2 regions of the Cytobacillus sp. MT66 genome follow, and region 2 is predicted to be linked to the other one. Evidence: a T-box and tRNA genes for the amino acid it is inferred to sense, from the RefSeq annotation. Region 2 holds a T-box; the other holds one or more tRNA genes.
What was found. A T-box is a leader RNA that pairs with one kind of tRNA and senses whether it is charged. The one in region 2 lies ahead of AC1Q59_RS18565 (valine--tRNA ligase), so its partner is inferred to be a tRNA-Val.
Positions count from the first base shown of each region.

Region 1: it encodes a tRNA-Val, which carries the amino acid that the T-box ahead of AC1Q59_RS18565 (valine--tRNA ligase) is inferred to sense. The anticodon was not compared.

Region 1 is NZ_JBXAFB010000018.1:44,333-49,742, reverse strand. Features, by position in the region: gene AC1Q59_RS21980 (TAXI family TRAP transporter solute-binding subunit) at 1-474, shown strand, start outside; gene AC1Q59_RS21975 (DUF1850 domain-containing protein) at 622-1,149, shown strand; gene AC1Q59_RS21970 (TRAP transporter permease) at 1,142-3,100, shown strand; tRNA gene AC1Q59_RS21965 (tRNA-Val) at 3,199-3,271, shown strand; gene AC1Q59_RS21960 (Hsp20/alpha crystallin family protein) at 3,381-3,830, opposite strand; gene AC1Q59_RS21955 (spore germination protein) at 3,855-4,097, opposite strand; gene AC1Q59_RS21950 (spore germination protein) at 4,122-4,388, opposite strand; gene AC1Q59_RS21945 (nuclease-related domain-containing protein) at 4,922-5,410, opposite strand, start outside.
Region 2 is NZ_JBXAFB010000011.1:109,282-114,691, forward strand. Features, by position in the region: gene AC1Q59_RS18565 (valine--tRNA ligase) at 1-2,443, opposite strand, end outside; T-box leader at 2,496-2,723, opposite strand; gene AC1Q59_RS18570 (YszA family small membrane protein) at 2,920-3,114, shown strand; gene ysxE (spore coat protein YsxE) at 3,131-4,186, opposite strand; gene spoVID (stage VI sporulation protein D) at 4,367-5,410, opposite strand, start outside.

The DNA.
Region 1 (5,410 bases), on a different contig from region 2:
CACGGATTAACTTTTGATGATATTCAAAAGCAGGATCTATCCTTTGATGAATCAACTGCAGGAATTCAAGATGGAACCATTGATGCTGCTTTTGTTACATCTGGAACTCCAACTGGTGCCGTAGAAGGTCTTTCAGCAACTGAAGATGTCGTTATTGTGCCTATTGCACAAGATAAAATTGATGCTTTAATCGAAAAATATCAATACTATGTCCAGGATGAAGTTCCTGCAGGCACATATAAGCTTGCTGAAGCTGTTCCAACAGTAGCTGTTCAGGCCATGCTTGCTGTTGCCAATGATCTGTCTGAAGATGTTGTTTATAACATTACTAAAGCTATTTTTGAAAACTTAGATAAAGTTACTCATGCTAAAGGAAAATTAATTAAAGCCGAAAATGCTGTTAAAGGTACAGGTATTGACCTTCACCCTGGAGCAAAGAAATACTTTGAAGAACTGGGAATTACAGTAGAGTAAATCACTTTATACGAATCTATTTGATTATTAGGCGGCCGGCGATAGACCCGATTGGGGGTTTTTGAGCCGGCCGAATTACCTTAACAAGGACTTATCCAATTCTTGGAAGATTGCGCGCAATTCCTATATTGACTAGGTGGGGTTAACATGAAAATAAAAAAGCCAGGGAGAAGAATCCTGATCCTGGTTCCCCTCATCCTTATTTCCATCGTTATCATACTTTTCATTCCTAAACAGCAGGCATTAGTTTTTCAATTTCAAAATACCGGGAAAGTGCTTGCCTATATCCCAATATCAAAGGAAGACTTTTTCAAAATTAAGTATACCCATTCTATTCATCTTTCCGATGTTGTTGAAAGCTACCAATTCACAATAGATGGGCAAATTAAACAGTATGAGCTTATGTATGAGGATTTTGCTATTGGTATGCCGAATAACGCGTCAGATGGGGAAATTTTTGAACAAAAGGATGGAAAATATTATATAAAAAATATGAACCGGATATTTCCGCATTTTGATCTTAGGATAGGCAAGGTAAGGGCGAATCATCGCGTCATCTATAATGGTGCTGAATATCAGCTTTCCCAGTATATTGAGCCTGGAACATGGGTGCGCATTAAAACAGAGAAGCTTAATTGGTATCAGCAATGGAAAGGAGTGAACATCCTTGAGTAAAGAGCATGAAACCTTATCGATAGAAGAGCAGCAGGAGCTGCTTGAAAAATATGACCCTGAAGCAGGAACGAGAAAACTGACAGGGGTGCTGGGATGGATTGTCTTTTTCGGGCTGTTGGCATTTTCTCTATTTCATCTCTACACAGGTGTTTTCGGCATGCTCACCGCCCAGCTGCAGCGCTCGATTCACTTAGGGTTTGCGCTAGGACTCATTTTCTTATTATTTCCTGCCAGGAAAAAAAATAGAGGGGCTAAGCATAAAGTTGCTTGGTATGATATTATTCTAGCGATTCTTGGTGTGGCAGTCGGTGCGTATTGGCCGTTATTTCTTGATGAAATCGTCGGCAGGGTTGGCCGCTTAACTGAAGTAGATTTCTATGTTGGGTTATTGGCCATCATTCTTGTTTTGGAAGCTACGAGGCGTGCAGTCGGTATGCCAATTACGATTATTGCTTTAGCCTTTTTGGGCTATGCTATCTATGGTCCATATATGCCAAGCTTTTTGGCTCACCGCGGCTTAGATCTGGATCGGCTTGTGCAAACGATGTTCTTTACAACAGAAGGAATTTTGGGTACACCTTTAGGGGTTTCAGCCACCTTTATTTTCTTATTCCTATTATTCGGATCCTTCCTGGTAAAAACCGGAGTCGGACAGTATTTTAATGATTTAGCTGTATCCATCGCAGGAAAGAGTACTGGGGGCCCGGCAAAGGTTGCCATTTTCTCTAGTGCTCTTCAAGGAACTATTAGCGGAAGCTCGGTTGCCAACGTAGTCACGTCAGGTTCTTTTACCATCCCGATGATGAAAAAGCTCGGCTACAAAAAAGAGTTTGCCGGCGGGGTAGAAGCAGCTGCTTCCACAGGCGGTCAGCTTATGCCGCCTATTATGGGGGCTGCAGCCTTCTTAATGGTTGAATTCATTGGCGGGGGTATCACCTATTGGGAAATTGCAAAAGCTGCAGCTATCCCAGCCTTGCTTTACTTTACTGGCATTTGGATCATGACACATTTTGAGGCTAAGCGTGTCGGACTCCGCGGATTAAAAGATGAAGAAATGCCAAATCGTAAAGAAGTATTAAAGAAGATTTATCTCCTTTTACCAATCTTAGGGGTTATTATTCTATTAATGTCAGGAATGAGCGTGATACGAGCAGCTTTATGGTCAATTGTCATTACCATTGCTGTCAGCGCTATCCGGAAAGACACAAGAATTGGCGTTAAGGACTTTATCGACGCACTTGTTGACGGTGCCCGCACAGCCTTAGGTGTTGCTGCTGCTACTGCCTGTGCCGGGATTATCGTCGGTGTTGTTACAAAGACTGGCTTAGGTTTAAAGATGGCAAATGGGCTTCTAGAACTTGCCGGAGGTGCGCTGATTCCTACATTGATGCTGACAATGGTGGCAGCCATCATTCTTGGAATGGGTTCACCGACAACCGCAAACTATGTCATTACATCAACTATCGCTGCACCAGCTATTATTCTGCTTGGTGTAGCTGATCTTCCGGCACATTTGTTTGTATTCTACTTTGGTATTATTGCCGACATCACACCGCCAGTTGCCCTAGCAGCCTTTGCGGCAGCAGGTGTTTCGGGCGGGGATCCGATTAAAACAGGGGTTAATTCGTCTAAGCTTGCGATTGCAGCATTTATTATTCCGTACATGTTTGTTCTATCACCCGAGCTGCTGATGATTGATACGACCTGGTATTACTTAATCTGGGTAGTATTTACTGCACTATCAGGGATGATGGCAATTGGTGCGGGGGTTATCGGTTTTTGGATGCGCAAGCTCCATTGGACAGAAAGAATCCTTGGTATGGCAGGAGGATTGCTGCTGATCTATCCTGAAGGTCTTTCAGATATTATTGGTTTAGTCATATTCATTGCACTTATTGTTTTGCAGATTGTTTTCAAAAGAGGAAATACAGGGAAAACACAAGCTGCCTAACATTAGGAAAAGGCCTCCTTTCAGGGGGCCTGCTTTCTTAAGAAAAAACTATTGACATTTATTCATAAATACATATAATTAAATATATACTTTAACACGATCTGTTAGCTCAGCTGGGAGAGCATCACCTTGACAGGGTGGGGGTCGGGGGTTCAAGTCCCTCACAGGTCATTGGGTGCCAAACCCGTAGAACCCTCGGAACAAGGGTTCTTTGCAAAAGACCACTTCTTTGGAAGTGGTCTTTTTATTGTATAAAAATATACGCAGCTCCTGTTCATTTCTAATAAAGGTTTAAGTGGACCGATTCATTTTGCCGAGGATAAATGATCTGCAGCAATCCTTGATGAAAGTAAAATTGCATCAAATGGGGTTCAGCTGGTTCAGGCAGGTCTATGACACGTTCAAACTCACCATAGAATCGTTCTTTTTTCATTTCCATTTCTGCTGGGAAAATAGGTTTTGCCGTTCCTTTTAGCAATAATTTTGATTTAGATTGTAAAGAAACATGAAAATCTTCACGATTTAAACCCGGCACTTCTATTAAAAGACAATTATGTGTTTCGTTCTGAAAAATATCGTATTTTGGAAATGGCCCCTTTTCACTAAAAAATTGATCAGGAGGATAAAGGTTGAAAAATTTTTTCCAGTCATCTCTTTGGTGAAATTGGTTTGAAAAATCCACCCATTTTTTTATTTTTTCCATATCCATTTTTCTACCTCGCCCATTCACTTTTAATCCCCTGCACCACTATGGCTAAAGCTGACCAACAATAGGCTGTGAAGGATTCGCAATCTGATCTTGGTCACTAACATCCGGATCTAAAACACCGGTATTAAGTTGTGATCCTGAAGGAGAAAGATCTCCAAACGAGAAATTTGAGCCAAATAATTTAGTGTTTGCCGTATGGCTATTATGAACTGTCGGCCCAATATCAAAGTTGCTGTTTTGGGCCATGCCATTAACCTTTACGTTAAAAATGTTAATTTGATAAGGCATAATAACCTCCGTAAGATAAATGTATTAAAATTCATCGATTGGTCCTGTTAAAGGGACACCGATGTTCGTTGAATCGGAATTTCCAATATCTGTCTGGTCGTTTACATCCGGATCAATAAAAATGTTTTCCATCATCGCTTCATTTGGGGAGGTATCTCCAAAGGAGGAATTCACTCCTTGTGATTTAATTTTTGACGTATGGCTGTTATGCGTCGCTTCGCCAATCGTAACCGATCCATTCCCCGAAATGCTGTTAATTTTTATATAATATAGATTTATTGTGACTGGCATAATATTCACCCTTAATTAATCCTCTTGGGGTACTATATGCGGATGAATACCCATTCGTTCTTATTAAAAATTGGACAGTGGTCTTTTGTTTCTTTTGGGTAGCGTTCTAGGAAAAGTGATTAAAGGACAAGTTCTTAGGAAAAATTATCAGGAAAGTTCATCAATCCCGGGATGAAGGACAAGTTCGTAGGAAAAAGCATCAGGGATGTCCTCAAGCCTAGGATGAAGGACAAGTTCGTAGGAAAAAGCATCAGGGATGTCCATCAAGCCTAGGATGAAAGACAAGTTCCTAGGAAAAAGCATCAGGAAAGTCTTTCAAGCCTAAGATGAAGGACAAGTTCGTAGGAAAAAGCATCAGGAAAGTCTTTCAAGCCTGAGATGAAGGACAAGTTCGTAGGAAAAAGCATCAGGAAAGTCTTTCAAGCCTGAGATGAAGGACAAGTTCCTAGGAAAAAGCATCAGGAAAGTCTTTTAAGCCCGAGATGAAAGACAAGTTCCTTTGAAACAACTCTATAATGTCCTTCATATTCTTCTCACTTATAGTATGTCCACTGACGGACTCCAATTTTATTAAAATTCCTGTCTAAAACTCTTGCAATTGTCTTTTTACATTCTACAATTTTGCACCATTCATAAATAACTTTGGCACTAACCTTTTTCTCGGGAAAAAGAAGCTTAAATTCATTAATACTTCGCAATATAGCAGAAGTAGTCAGCTCTTCGTTTCCACAGTCTGTGCAGACACATTTATGTCTCTGAATATCCACTGAAAACGAACCGCATCCCTCGCAAATAATTCCCTTGCGCAGCTGCTCGTATTCATATGATGGCAATACAGTATAAGGGGATTCCTCAATATGCAGGCTGACCAGCTTTTCAGCGAGCTTCCTGTGTTTGGCAGTCAATTTTGAAGGTGTCTCATTTATTTTTTTCAAATAGCTGTTTACTTGAGTTGGAAAAATAATAGGGCATTCGCGAGGGGCTTGGTACAAGGTGAATTCAGGATTGATAAAAACAACATT
Region 2 (5,410 bases):
TATTGATTAAGCCTTCAAGCGGCAGAATGATTTCTGCCCCCGTCACAATGGAAGTCATAGCTTTTTCCGGGATCTCTACATCTGTTCCAATGGTTAATACCTCTGGATTACAGAAACGCTCTAAGTATCCGGAGTTTTTCTCTAAAGTCTTTAATACATCCTGATCCTTCGCTTTTAAAATCATCTTGATTTTCTTGCTTAACGGTGTGTTAACTTCTGCACGGCTGTTGCGGACAGAGCGGATGATTTCAACCAATAGCTTCATTTCTGCGGCAGCTTCATGATCTGTATATTCATCATTCACTTCAGGCCACTTGGCAACCGTAATAGACTCGCCTTCATGAGGAAGGTTCTGCCAAATTTCTTCTGTAATAAATGGCATGAATGGATGAAGCAGACGCATTGTGTTGTCTAACACATAAGCCAGGATTGAACGAGTTGTTTTCTTTGCAGCCTCGTCTTCTCCATAAAGAGGAAGCTTCGCCATTTCGATATACCAGTCACAGAAGTCATCCCAGATAAAGTTGTAAAGGACACGGCCAACCTCACCAAACTCGTAGCGGTCAGATAATCTTGTTACTGTCTCAATCGTTTCATTCAGACGTGTTAAGATCCACTTGTCAGCAACTGATTTTTCCCCTGTTAAATCAATTTCTTCAAAAGTCATGCCATCCATATTCATTAAGGCAAATCGGGAAGCGTTCCAAATTTTATTCGCAAAATTCCATGTCGCTTCTACCTTTTCCATACCGAATCGCAAGTCATGGCCTGGAGAGCTGCCTGTCGCTAAGAAATAACGAAGAGAATCTGCACCATACTGATCAATGACATCCATTGGATCAACGCCGTTTCCAAGAGATTTACTCATCTTTCGGCCTTCAGCGTCCCGCACAAGTCCATGAATGAGGACATCCTTGAATGGACGCTTGCCGGTAAATTCAAGGCCTTGGAAAATCATCCGGGATACCCAGAAGAAAATAATGTCATAGCCTGTAACAAGGCAATCAGTTGGATAATAGCGTTTGAAATCAGCTGCATCGACATCTGGCCAGCCCATGGTTGAGAAAGGCCATAACGCAGAGCTGAACCATGTATCTAAAACATCTTTATCCTGTTCCCAGTTCCCTATATCTGCTGGAGCTTCGTGACCAACATATACCTCGCCTGTTTCTTTGTGATACCAGGCAGGAATGCGGTGTCCCCACCAAAGCTGACGGGAAATACACCAGTCACGGATATTTTCCATCCATCTTAAATACGTATTTTCAAAACGTTCCGGCACGAAATGTACCTTTTCTTCTTTAGACTGCAAGTCGATTGCCTGATCAGCAAGCGGCTGCATCTTAACAAACCATTGCGTAGATAAATATGGCTCAACAACTGCACCGCTGCGCTCGGAGTGGCCAACAGAGTGAAGATGCTCTTCAATCTTGAACAATACACCCTGCTCCTGAAGATCCTTAACAATTTGCTTGCGGCATTCAAAGCGGTCAAGCCCTTGATAAATGCCTGCTTTTTCATTCATTGTGCCGTCTTCGTTCATAACCAGCACACGCTCAAGATTATGGCGGTTTCCGATTTCAAAATCGTTCGGGTCATGTGCTGGCGTAATTTTCACCGCACCTGAACCAAATTCCATATCAACATAGTCATCAGCAACGATTGGAATTTCGCGGCCAACGATTGGAAGCTTCACTTTCTTTCCAATCAAATGCTTGTAGCGCTCATCTTCAGGATGAACAGCAACAGCCGTATCGCCAAGCATTGTTTCAGGACGGGTTGTTGCCACCTCAATTTGTCCGGATCCGTCAGCTAAAGGATAATTCATATGATAGAATGCACCTTGAACATCCTTGTAAATAACCTCGATATCGGAAAGAGCCGTTTTCGTAGATGGATCCCAGTTGATGATATATTCGCCGCGATAGATGAGCCCTTTATTATAAAGAGATACAAACACCTCGCGAACGGCTTTTGATAAGCCCTCATCCAACGTAAATCTCTCGCGGCTGTAGTCTAATCCAAGACCTAACTTAGACCATTGCTGGCGAATATGACTTGCATATTCTTCTTTCCATTTCCATGTTTCTTCAACAAACTTTTCGCGTCCTAGATCATAGCGGCTTTTTCCATCTTCACGGAGCTTTTGCTCAACTTTTGCCTGTGTGGCAATTCCCGCATGGTCCATTCCTGGAAGCCACAGTACATCATAGCCCTGCATACGCTTCATTCGGGTTAGAATATCTTGCAGAGTTGTATCCCATGCATGGCCTAAATGCAGCTTGCCGGTAACGTTTGGCGGCGGAATAACGATGGTATATGGCTGTTTGTTTTCATCATCCTTCGCCTCAAAAAATTTCCCCTGCAGCCACCATTCATAACGGCCTTTTTCAATGGCAATCGGATCATATTTGGTTGGCATAGCCAATTCTTTTGTATCCATTTCTCTATCATCCTTTCACTGTTCGAAAAAATAAAAAAACTCCATTCGCCTATAAAAGGACGAATGGAGTTTGCTTCGCGGTACCACCTTTTTTTCAACCAGTAATAGCCTGATTGACTCTTAACATAGATAACGGATTTCCCGTCTTTCACTACTCAGTATTTCGCGAAAGAAGTTCAAGGGCGACCTTCCAGCTGTTTTGCTTAGAAAACCTTTCAGCTAATGGCTTTCCTCTCTAAAAGCAATGGACAATTGTACTCTTCCCTATCATCACAGTATTCATTCAATTTATATTCCTTATACTACCTAATAAATAGGATTGACGTCAATAGCATATCCGATTTTTAGTATTTTATACAGTTCTAAGAGAAATGTTCCTTAATATTATACGTTTTTTAAACGAATGGGAAATGACACAATCCATGGACTTTTGCCATAGAATACATCAATAGGAAGGGGTTAAGGGGGGAATTGATTTGAAAAAGAAGGGATACAATTTATATAAACTGCAGCCATTTTTGCGGACCATACGCGGTGCCTGTAACCAGTTTATCATCCCGTTTTGCTGTTTCCAGGGGATTCGCGTAGTTATTTTCCCAACAACATTTGACGTGCTTTTATTGGCTATTTTAATCTTATTGGCCGTTGCCATTCATTTTGAAATGATTTAAGGAGCCCAATGATCCATTAATTTTGGGCTCCTTCTTGTGCCGCTGCTTCTGCCTGTGCCTTTGCATCTGCTTTTTGCTTTTCGATTTCTTCCAGCCTCATTATGACATATTCCGTATTTTTCAGCTGCCAATAATGTCTTTGAAAATGCTGAATAAGTTTTCTCTCTGAACGCCTCTCACTTTTATAATATTTGACCGCTGAACGGATGACAGCGCCCGGATGAGCAAAATAGCTCTGAAAAAGAAGCATCTCCTCTTCCTTCAGCGGAAAGTACTTCAGATAGGTGTATATCCATTCAATACATTCTTCAGAGCGCTTCGGATAGGTTTTTAGAGTACGAGATAAAAACGGCAATAAATCATGAATCGGGGAACCTCGCCTTGCCCGTTCCAGGTTTGAAAAATAGCCGTATCCTTTGTCATCATATAAAAAATGCTCTGGTGATATTTTCCCGTGAACAACTACGGTTCGGGCCTTTTCTTGGTCCTTTGTTTTTTCATACCAGGCTTTCAGCTTATTCATCGAATAACGCAGCGCCTGGCTAGTGTCATGATAAGACAGGACAAACATTAATTCAAACGGAGACATATACTCTTTGTGCTCGCACGTCTCCATAAATCCTTCGAGAAACTCTTGTTCTTTTTCCCACTCTGCCAATGTCTTTTCATAATGATCTGTCCGATCTTCAGGGGTTATAGTGACTTCACTTGCAGAGATCGTATGGAGACGGGCCAGCTCACGGAACATCTGATGGTGGCGTTCAAAATAATTTTCCTTTTCTTCGTTGGCAAGCCACGGCATCAGATAATACAATTCATTCTCATGCAAGACCGCATACCTCCCATCCTGTGTGGGGTAGATGGGAACAATCCGATTATAGCCTTTATGATAGAGGGTCTGGATATACTTAATAAAATCCCCGCCCTGATTTGGAGTAATCTTTTTCAGAGCGAATACCCCTTTATCTGTGTAAACCTTTTGCACCCGTCCCAAATCCTCCGTAAACCTGGGAACAAGCGAATACCCCTTCAAAATCTGCGAAACCTTCGATAACCCATTCTTCCTATCCATAAGTGTTCACTCTCTTTCGAGGAGAAGAGGGGGGGCACGCCCCCTCTGCTGTGACGCTTTAAACTGATGGGGGTCAGACCCCCAATGTATTAACGCTTTAAACTAGTGGGGGTCAGGCCCCCAATGTATTAACGCTTTAAACTAGTGGGGGTCAGGCCCCCGCTCTGTTATGACGCTAAGTTATTTCTCAAGGCGGGCTGGGGAGACTGGGATGTATAGGACTTGACCTTCGGCTATGTCTTGGCTGATCTCCAAACGGTTGACGCTGAGCAGCTTTTGGACAGTGATTTCGTATCTTTCTGCTACTAGGTCAATGGTATCGCCGCCTTGGACGATGTACATTTTTAATTTCGTGACGTCTTCTTCCTCTTCTTTTCTGGCAAAGAACTCAGTTAAAGACATGCTCTTCTTTTTTGAAGCCTTTTTCTTTTTCGGCTGTTTTTCTGGACTTTCTTCTGATGAAGAAGACTCGGACTCCATCTCAGCTTCAACGACAGTTCCTTCCTCCACATCCACGCTGCTGTCGCTAGGGCTTTCTACCATTCCATAGATTTCTCCCGCTGATGGAGGTGCCTCATTCCTTTTCTGTGCCTGGAAAGAAACTTCAGGCGCTTTGCTGATGACCTCAGCCTCTATCTCACTGGCCTCTTCTTCATTCGGCTCTGCCCTCACCTCAGCTGGTTTTACATTTTCAGGCCGCTTTCTTGCCTCTGCTTCAAATGGTGCGTATAACTGATCTTCATCCGATGCCACAACCTCTTGTGGGTCACGCCCGAAAGTCTCCCTGGCACCTGGCACCGCTTCCTCTTCTATTTTCTCCTGTACTTCATTAACAGCTGGTGATTCCATACCCTCCAAAGCATTTTCATTTTCATTTTCTGGTGAGGATTCCACATATTCTTCCGGACTTTGAGCAGCAGGCAGCTCTGTGGCTTGCTCTGCTTCTTCTTCAGACCTTGAAGGAGAAAATTCCACTTTAATTTCAGTAAACTCTTCTTCGGCCTCTCTTTCAGCAGCACTAGCATTGGCCGTTTCAACCGGCTCCTCTTCCACGGCTGTTGTTGCGGCTGAAGAACGGTATAGCGGTTCTAAATCTTCGGCCACTTGGGTTTCTTGTGACGTATGCTGCTGGTCTCCATACAAGCCAGTTATCGTCAAATTCGCTGTCAGTTTCATACAGCTTCTTTCTGGAAAAACATAATCAAATGATTCTATAATTACATC